DNA from 4 places in the Alkalihalophilus lindianensis genome. Region 2 is predicted to be linked to each of the others. Evidence: riboswitches for the same ligand, from Rfam matches in the RefSeq annotation. Region 2 holds a riboswitch; each other region holds the start of a gene.
The links. A riboswitch is a leader RNA that binds a small molecule or an ion and turns the genes downstream of it on or off. The one in region 2 is predicted to bind cobalamin.

Region 1 (2,202 bases), on a different contig from region 2:
ATACTTTTGTCGAAACTCCCCTTCGCCTCTTGCTTCATCATAGAAATCTTCCAAAGAATATCCCATCTTAATTCGAACCTCATGAGGGTCAAACAAAGACCAATTCTCTCGCTTCTCAACTGCTTCCATAAATACATCAGGAATCGTAACAGCTGTAAATAAGTCATGTGTTCGTTGACGTTCATCACCGTTATTTAACTTGGCATCTAAAAAAGCAAATATGTCCTTGTGCCAAACATCTAAGTACACAGCAATTGCCCCTTGACGTTGCCCTAACTGATCGACACTCACCGCAACATTGTTAAGCTGCTTCATCCAAGGAATGACTCCAGACGAGACATTCTTAAATCCTCTAATCGACGAGCCTTTTGCCCGGATCTTACCGAGATATATTCCAAGTCCACCACCATTTTTACTTACGGTTGCGGCATCTGTACAACTATCAAAAATAGAGCGAAGGTCATCATCGACTGTATCAATAAAACAACTCGAGAGCTGACCACCTACTTTACCAGCATTACAAAGTGTCGGTGTGGCAACTGTCATATATAAGTTAGACAACGCCCAATAGGCTTCTTTTACTAAATCAAGCCGCTTATCTTGCGGTTCTTCTACCATCAACATCATCGCAATGACCAACATACGCTCCTGTGGCAATTCGATAATTTGATCTTCAAAGTTCTTAGCTAAATAACGATCGGCTAATGTTTTAATCCCAATATATGTGAATTTTTCATCACGAGTTGGTTCTATCACAAGAGCTAGTAGATTTAGTTCCTCACTAGTATAGGAGTCCAGACGTTTGTCATAGATACCATTTTCTATTTGCTGTTTGAAATAGGCAGGGAAGCTTAATGGAAGAGAATCAACTTCCTCTCCTCGCCCTTTGGCAATATGCTCTTTCAAATCATTGATATAGCAAAATGACGCTACAAACGTCCAATCCGGTTGATCAACGGAGAGTTCATTTAATGCTGATAATGCGCGTTGCTGCCATGTTAATGTAGATGTTTCCTCTAACCACTCCTCTGTTACTAGATTCGGAAAACGTTGCTGTAATTGTGTATCTTGCTTGTTCATCATCTTTAATTCTTTCATTTCTCTCACTCCTCATCTCGATAACAAATAAAAAAACGCCCTACCCCTCAATTTGAGAGATAGGACGTAAAACGGCTTCGTTGGTCGTTGCAAACTAAACGAGCAGTAGACAGTCACTTAAAATAGCGCTTGTCTAGTCGCTGCCGTCTCACTTCTCATCCCCCGAAGATAGCTGACTAAGAAATGGTGGCAGGTCTCCTGACTTGTGCTTCACCTTACTTTGAGCCTTCCCGTATAAGCACCTATTAAGCACTCTTATACAGTGGTTGCCTCATTTCATCCACACTTACAGTTGCGGGGACAGTTCTGGATTCTCACCAGATTCCCTATTAAGCTGCTAAGCAGCACCAACATTTCGTAATACAATATATAGTTGAATAAAACTTCCAATGCTACGATATATTGAAATCGTACCGGAAATATAGCTGAGATGCAAGACTTTTCTTTCAATCAAATTTTTAAAAGCCCTGTTGCATATTAGCATCAAGGCTTTCATTCTTATTCCTTAATTTTAACGGCCGTACCATAAGCAATGATCTCTGCTGCAGACCCCATAACCGTCGATGATTGGAGACGCATTCCGACAATTGCATTTGCTCCTTTTTTCGTCGCCTCCTCTACCATGCGATGGATCGCAAGCTTTCTGGCTTCATCCATCATCTCGTTGTACCCTTTAATTTCACCACCGACAATTCCTTTAAGCCCCGCTGTAATATCACGGCCTATATGCTTCGTCTGAATCGTTCCCCCTTTTACGTAGCCAATCACTTCGATAATCTCAGATCCCGCAATTGAATCAGTAGTCACTATTTTCATAATCAATTTCCTCCTCTTTCTCCTTTTTTCGTTCCAGCATAAAAACGATTAACACTGCTAGAAAACTAGCTACATTTCCTCCAACCGCTAGTAGAGCCCATGTGATATTAATAAAAACAAAAAGAATGGTCAGCAGTTGAAAAAGGACAGCTAGACTGATAAGAACGAATTTCAAGCGCCTATACATAGTTCTTTAACCAATCTCTCATCGTCTTTGTTAGCTCTTTTGAGAGGGGCTTTGTTCCAGTCTTTTTATATGCCTTTTTAAGTTGAAGAATGGAATAATCC
Region 2 (2,202 bases):
TCGCAAGTAAGGTGCGAGGTAGTCTTATTTCCATTACGATGTTGATATGCATCGGGTCTAATTCTACACTTAAGGGAATATGTAAACCTTCTGTTAAGACAATTAAAATAACCGTAGAGAAGGGAAGCTCTACGCTTCCCTTTCCAATACTTATAATTAAAGCGAATGCACAAAAAAGTATAACTGAGGTATAAGCAATAACGTGATTATTCGCCAAATACCTCTGGATAAATGACTGACGCAAGTTCTTCTACTCCTTTTACAAGACGTGGGCCAGATCTCGTTACTTCATCTGATTGAACATCATAAATACGATCATTTACTACTGCTGTAACATCTTGCCAAGCTGCTCGATCCTTAATTTTCTCATCAGCATTTTCGACATAATAACCGTATGTTGTGATGATTACCTCAGGATCTAATGACACAACTTCCTCTTCTGTAAATTGTGGCCAGCCCTCTTCTGAGTTAGCTATGTTATTAGCATTGATCATTGAAAGCATTTCATCGATAAAGGTATTGCTTCCTGCTGTGTACAATTCATCAGAAACTTCTACCCATACGCTGACTTTTTCTTCTTCATTAATCTCAGAAGCCTTTTCTTCCACACCAGCAAAGCGTTCCTTCATTTCTTCTACTGTGTGTTCTGCTTGCTCGTCGGCACCAGATGCTTCTCCGATAAGAGTAATTGCCTCGTACACAGCATCAATGGAAGTCGCATCATTAATAACTACAACCGGAATACCAGCGGAACGAATTTGTTCTAATCCTTCTTCAGAACTATGGGCACTTGACTCATGTGATAAAACAAGGTCAGGCTGCAAAGATAACACTCGTTCTACATCAAATGTCATATCCCCAACACTCTCAACCTCAAGAACTTCCTCAGGGTAGTTATCCCAATCTGTTCTTCCTACTACATTGTCACCTTGATCAAGTGAATAAAGAGTTTCTGTAATGCTTGGAATCAATGAAATCATTCTCTCTGGCTTTTCATCAATTGTCACTTCATCCCCTAAAGCATCGGTTACGGTACGTGGAAAATCATCGGTTGCTGTACCATCGGCGCTGTCTTCATTTTCTTCCTCCGTTGTTGCTTCACCCTGTTCAATATTTGGTTCTACTTCCTCCGTACTTTCACTTTCTCCACATGCTGTGATGATTAATGCCATCATCATAGCTGCTAGTAACACATTCCACTTCTTAAACATACGACACTCTCCCAAATATATAATAGTACTTATTTTCTCTTTAGCTACTGTGTGGAACAAAAAAGTTCAGGAATCGATCAATACAAAAAAGCACTCCAAAACGAGGAGTGCTTACATAATAAAAGTAGTACTAAACTTACTCTAATATAATAATTACCTGAGTATGTTAGACCGCTTCCCCTTTTCCTCGAAGGTTTCACAACAAACGCCTAGGCAGGTCTCCTGACTCATGCTTTGCAATTGTTTCTCCTTCCCATCAAAGTGACAGTGGCGTAGTGAAACAATCTAGCATTTACAGTGGCGGGACCGTGTTGGAATTACACCAACTTCCCTATTATCACTCCCGATTATTGAGTGACCTAGATGTGCGCTATATGAGATTGTTAATAAGTATCTTTATTATACATGAATCCATACTATTCGACAGTATTTTTCGAGAATTTTTAGGGAATTGAAAAACCTTATAGACCTTATTACAACTTATTTTTATACCAGTTATATCTCGTTTTTTATCATCATGTTTTAATTTTTTAGAGTGTGGTATTCAATATAATACATTCTCAAAAAATACAGGAGGTACTGACCGTGAAAAATACAAACTATGCAACTCATGAGATCTTGGAAGTTCACGAGATCCTCACCATTAAATCTGCAAGCTCAGCTAAATCTTCTATGATGCAAGGGCTCGCCTCGGATAACAAGTTAAAAGAATTACTTGATAAGGATGCTAAAACATCTCAAAAAGCAATCGAAGAATTAAGCACTATTTTAAAGGAAGTAAAATAAGGGAGGCGTTAACTATGGCTAGTATTTTAGATAAAATTAATAATAAAGAATTAATAAACGATGAAGTAATTGCTACAGACCTCTTAGTAACTTCAAAAGCAGCTGTTAGAAGTTATGCTGTAGCAATTACTGAGACAGCTAGTCCAAAAGTTCATAAAATCTTAAAAAAGCAGTTAGATGAAGCTATTGATCTTCATCATCAAGT
Region 3 (2,202 bases), on a different contig from region 2:
TGGTTGTTCACGAATCATGTATTCTTCAGCAACGACTGACATTAATGGATAAACTGTACCTGACCCATCAACTACTACGCTGCCGTCTAGTTCCTCTGATGCTTCCGCTGCATTGTCTCCTGTTGCATCCTCTGAACCAGTGTTATCTGTTTGTGCTGGTTCGTCAGATCCTCCACCACATGCTGCAACAATTACCATAAGTACTGCCATTACTAAGAGCATTAAAAACTTCTTCACTGAATTGTCCTCCCTTTTCTGTAGGAAAAATAGTAGCGTAAGTGGTTCTCCCTCTCACAATTGCTAGTATAGATGGGCAATATTAAGTAGGTATGATTGCTGTGTAAAGGTTTTGTAAACCACTGTTAAAAAGGTATAGTTTCTAGCGTAAACGGGTACATGATTAAACTCTTTAGTGAAGTAATTCATAGTTTCACTTATGTAGAATAGTCTCCAACAAAATTCTTGCTTAATAAAAAAAAGTGAGTTAGGATATAGTCTAAGTATTTTATCTATTTTAAATTTTATAAGTTCATGCAAAAGGTGGTTTGGATTAAATGTCCAAGCCTTAAAAGGGAAGTTCGGTTAAAAGCCGACACGGTCGCGCCACTGTAAGAGTGAGCTACTTATGATATACCACTATTCAATATTGTTATGAAGCACAATATCGAACGGGAAGGAATTAAGTTAGCAATGAACTCGAGTCAGGAGACCTGCCTTTTGTACGCACTAGTACCTACGCGTTTATTAGGGAGGAGTGATCGATATGTTTTGGCCATTGATTTATGATAATCCGGGTTAATCCTGTACATGTGATCTCTCTTTCTTTTAGGAAAGAGATTTTTTTCGTTTTAGTACATACACACTATTAATCTTCGGAGGGAATTAAACATGAATATTATACAGTCAAACGTGGGATATCCACGAATTGGAAAGAACAGAGAATGGAAGCGTCTATTAGAAAAGTATTGGTCAAAAAAGATAACAAGAGTTACGTTTGAATTAGAGATGAAAAAATTAAGAATCGAGTATCTAAAAACCCAAAAAGCACTAGGAGTTGAGCTGATACCAATTGGTGATTTTAGTTATTATGATCATGTGCTTGATACTGCGGTTATGTTTGGTCTTATTCCTAAACGGTTTCAATCAATGGAAGCAGCCTCGCTGGAGCAATATTTCGCCATTGCCAGAGGAACAGATCAACATGTCGCTTCTGAAATGACCAAGTGGTTCAATACCAACTATCACTATCTTGTACCTGAATTAAAAGAGGTAACGCCTACCTTGACTCATAACCGATTACTTACATTATTTAATGAAGCAAAATATGAGCTTAATATTGTCGGAAAACCCGTTATTGTAGGGCCTATCACCCTTCTCTCATTATCAAAAGGCTATCAAACCGAGGACTTCAAGGAGATTATTCCGCAACTCATCCCCCTTTATATCAAGGTTTTCAAAGAACTTGAGCAAGCTGGAGCAGAATGGATTCAAGTTGATGAACCGATTCTCGCTCAAAATGTTAATCAAGAAATGATCGAATTATTTAAAGAAGTGTATGCTAATTTTAATGATGCGTTACCGGAATTAAACCTCCTTCTTCAAACGTATTTTGGATCAATTGATCATTATAAAGAAATTACACAATTACCCGTTGCAGGAATTGGACTTGATTTTGTTCATGACAATGGAGAGAACTTGAAACAGTTGAGGACGTTTGGTTTTCCTCAAGATAAATTCTTGGCTTGCGGAGTCATTGATGGTCGTTCTATATGGAAGAGTAACCTCTTAGATAAATACGAACATGTAAAAGAGCTCTCTTCGCATACTCAAAACCTGATCATTCAACCTTCATGCTCCTTGCTACATGTACCTGTTACGACCGCTGGTGAAAAAAACCTTGACCAGGAGTTTGTCGATGCTCTGGCCTTTGCTAATGAGAAATTAGAGGAAGTAGCCTTACTAGGAAATGTAATTAGAAATCGAGAAAAGCAGGAGGAGTTAAAAAAGTATAGTTATTCAATTATTGAATTTCATAAAAATACAAATCGTATGAACGTGGAAGTTCAACGTCAACTTGCGAATGTAGATGTTCTTGCTACATCAAGAACACCATTTGAAGAGAGAAAAAGATCTCAAAAAGAAAAATGGCAGCTACCTACTCTGCCTACTACAACGATTGGGAGTTTTCCACAGACTAAAGAA
Region 4 (2,202 bases), on a different contig from region 2:
ATTTTGTGCTGCTTGCTCAGGGTTTGTTAAAGCCATCTTTCCATTTGGGAAATAGTCATTTTGAATATCAATCACTAATATAGCTGTTGTCATTTTCTTCACCTCTTAAAATTTTATATAGTATAAGAATATACAAGTTTCAAAGTAAAAAAGAAAAATAATAATAAATTTTTAACTTTTTAAAAAAACAGATGAATTAAAATAATGGTTGCCATATATAATAAATCATAGTTTAATAGACAGTATATTAAAAGTGCCCAAGATATTGTTTTGGGATAATAGGGAAATCAGTTAAAGTCTGATGCAGCCCCCGCTACTGTAAGTGTTGATGAAAATGTCAAACCACTGGAGTATTCTACTCTAGGAAGGGACATGAGTAAGATTTAGACACAAGCCAGGAAACCTGCTTTTAATATTGTATCCAATCTTCGGAGGGAGGATGTGGGATGATCATATTAGAGTTCTTGTAAGTAGAACTCTACTTTGGACATGCCTACCTACCTTAACTTCGAAAATGAAGCTAAGGTTTTTTTATTTTCTATCACAAGTTAAAACAAGGTGCATAATTTTTCGTTATGCTTAAAAGGGAAGCACGGTGTAAATCCGTCACGGTCCCGCCACTGTAAGGGGAAGTTTCATTGTATGAAGGTCACTGGTAATTCGGGAAGACACAATGAAATGATGAACCCAAGTCAGGAAACCTGCCTTGATTTTTTTTCTTCAATACCTACGGGTCATAGGTAGAGAAGTGTAATAGATGCTGCTTATTATAAGTATGGCGTTTAATGCACCTCTACCTAGGGGTGTATTTTTATTTTTTTGAAATTAGGAGTGAGGATATGACTACTTGGAATTTGAATGGTACAAAAAAGCATGTATTGATTTGTAATGGCTCAAGTTGTATGCGAAAAGAAGGTGAAGAAATTACGTTAGCGATACGAGATGAGATTAAAATTAGGGAACTAGATCAACAAATTCATACATCGAGAACTAGGTGTAATGGACGTTGTAAAGATGCATGTGTGGTTGTTGTCTACCCTGAAGGAAACTGGTATTCAGTTACTTCAAGTGAAGTAGGGAGGTCTCTTATAAAGAGTCATCAAGATTCAACAGTTAACTTGAAAGATTCTCTAATTTACAGCTTTGATAATGATGAAATGAAAGCAATCAACACAGATAAATGTATTAAGGGTATATCTAAAGTTGAATTGGAAGGAGCAAAGAGTTAGATGAAACGGCTTACATTTGATGATTAAATACGGATGTTTAGCTTGTTGGATATAAGGAGGGATGTAAAGTGCTAGGTAAATTACTGGTTATTGGATTCGGGCCTGGTAGTTTTGATCATATGACAAATAGGGCACTAACTGCAATTCAAGAGAGTCACTGCATCATTGGATATAAAACATATGTCGATCTCATTAAAGGGTTATTAACAGATCAAGAGATTATTAGCACAGGAATGTCAGAAGAAGTAAGTCGTGCCCAAGCAGCTGTTCGCCTTGCTGAAGAAGGAAAAACAGTAGCGGTTATTTCTAGTGGAGATGCTGGGGTCTACGGGATGGCTGGACTCGTCTATGAGGTGCTAATTGAAAAAGGATGGTCAGAAGCAACTGGTGTGAGTGTAGAAGTAATACCAGGAGTTTCTGCGAGTAACTCTTGTGCCTCTTTATTAGGTGCCCCGATTATGCACGATGCATGTACGATAAGTTTAAGTGATCACCTTACTCCATGGACACTCATTGAAAAAAGAATTGATGCGGCAGCACAAGCAGATTTTGTTATTAGTTTATACAATCCTAAAAGTGGACGAAGAACAAGACAGATTCAAGAAGCTCAGAGAATCCTCCTCGAATACCGATCGCCCCAAACGCCAGTCGGTCTAGTGAAAAGTGCTTTTCGTGAACGTCAACATGTAGTGATCACAGATCTTGAAAATATGTTAGATCATGATATTGGAATGCTTACAACAGTTGTCATAGGGAATTCATCTACTTTTCTTTATGATGAAAAAATGATTACTCCTAGAGGATATCAAAGGAAATATACGTTAGATACAACAGAACAACGTTTAAAACCTCATGAACGCTTACGAAACGAAAATGAACCTTGGGCACTCCATCAAGGAAAAAAAGATGGCGAACGAGAAATAGAAGTTTCCGCAACAACGGAAGAATTAGTACCTGAAGAGACTTCTTTAGA

Region 1: linked by a shared signal. The riboswitch ahead of RYX56_RS15125 (ribonucleoside-diphosphate reductase subunit alpha) and the one ahead of RYX56_RS03295 (ABC transporter substrate-binding protein) in region 2 are both predicted to bind cobalamin.
Region 3: linked by a shared signal. The riboswitch ahead of metE (5-methyltetrahydropteroyltriglutamate--homocysteine S-methyltransferase) and the one ahead of RYX56_RS03295 (ABC transporter substrate-binding protein) in region 2 are both predicted to bind cobalamin.
Region 4: linked by a shared signal. The riboswitch ahead of RYX56_RS12630 ((2Fe-2S) ferredoxin domain-containing protein) and the one ahead of RYX56_RS03295 (ABC transporter substrate-binding protein) in region 2 are both predicted to bind cobalamin.

The regions. Positions count from the first base shown of each region.
Region 1 is NZ_JAWJBA010000005.1:32,676-34,877, reverse strand. Features, by position in the region: gene RYX56_RS15125 (ribonucleoside-diphosphate reductase subunit alpha) at 1-1,083, opposite strand, end outside; cobalamin riboswitch at 1,270-1,465, opposite strand; gene RYX56_RS15120 (YbjQ family protein) at 1,597-1,914, opposite strand; gene RYX56_RS15115 (hypothetical protein) at 1,895-2,089, opposite strand; gene RYX56_RS15110 (alpha/beta hydrolase family protein) at 2,094-2,202, opposite strand, start outside.
Region 2 is NZ_JAWJBA010000001.1:588,156-590,357, reverse strand. Features, by position in the region: gene RYX56_RS03300 (FecCD family ABC transporter permease) at 1-244, opposite strand, end outside; gene RYX56_RS03295 (ABC transporter substrate-binding protein) at 207-1,211, opposite strand; cobalamin riboswitch at 1,407-1,589, opposite strand; gene RYX56_RS03290 (hypothetical protein) at 1,797-1,997, shown strand; gene RYX56_RS03285 (spore coat protein) at 2,012-2,202, shown strand, end outside.
Region 3 is NZ_JAWJBA010000003.1:214,038-216,239, reverse strand. Features, by position in the region: gene RYX56_RS11145 (PstS family phosphate ABC transporter substrate-binding protein) at 1-237, opposite strand, end outside; cobalamin riboswitch at 522-732, shown strand; gene metE (5-methyltetrahydropteroyltriglutamate--homocysteine S-methyltransferase) at 889-2,202, shown strand, end outside.
Region 4 is NZ_JAWJBA010000004.1:13,164-15,365, forward strand. Features, by position in the region: gene RYX56_RS12625 (cysteine hydrolase family protein) at 1-93, opposite strand, end outside; cobalamin riboswitch at 235-425, shown strand; cobalamin riboswitch at 540-723, shown strand; gene RYX56_RS12630 ((2Fe-2S) ferredoxin domain-containing protein) at 840-1,229, shown strand; gene cobJ (precorrin-3B C(17)-methyltransferase) at 1,349-2,202, shown strand, end outside.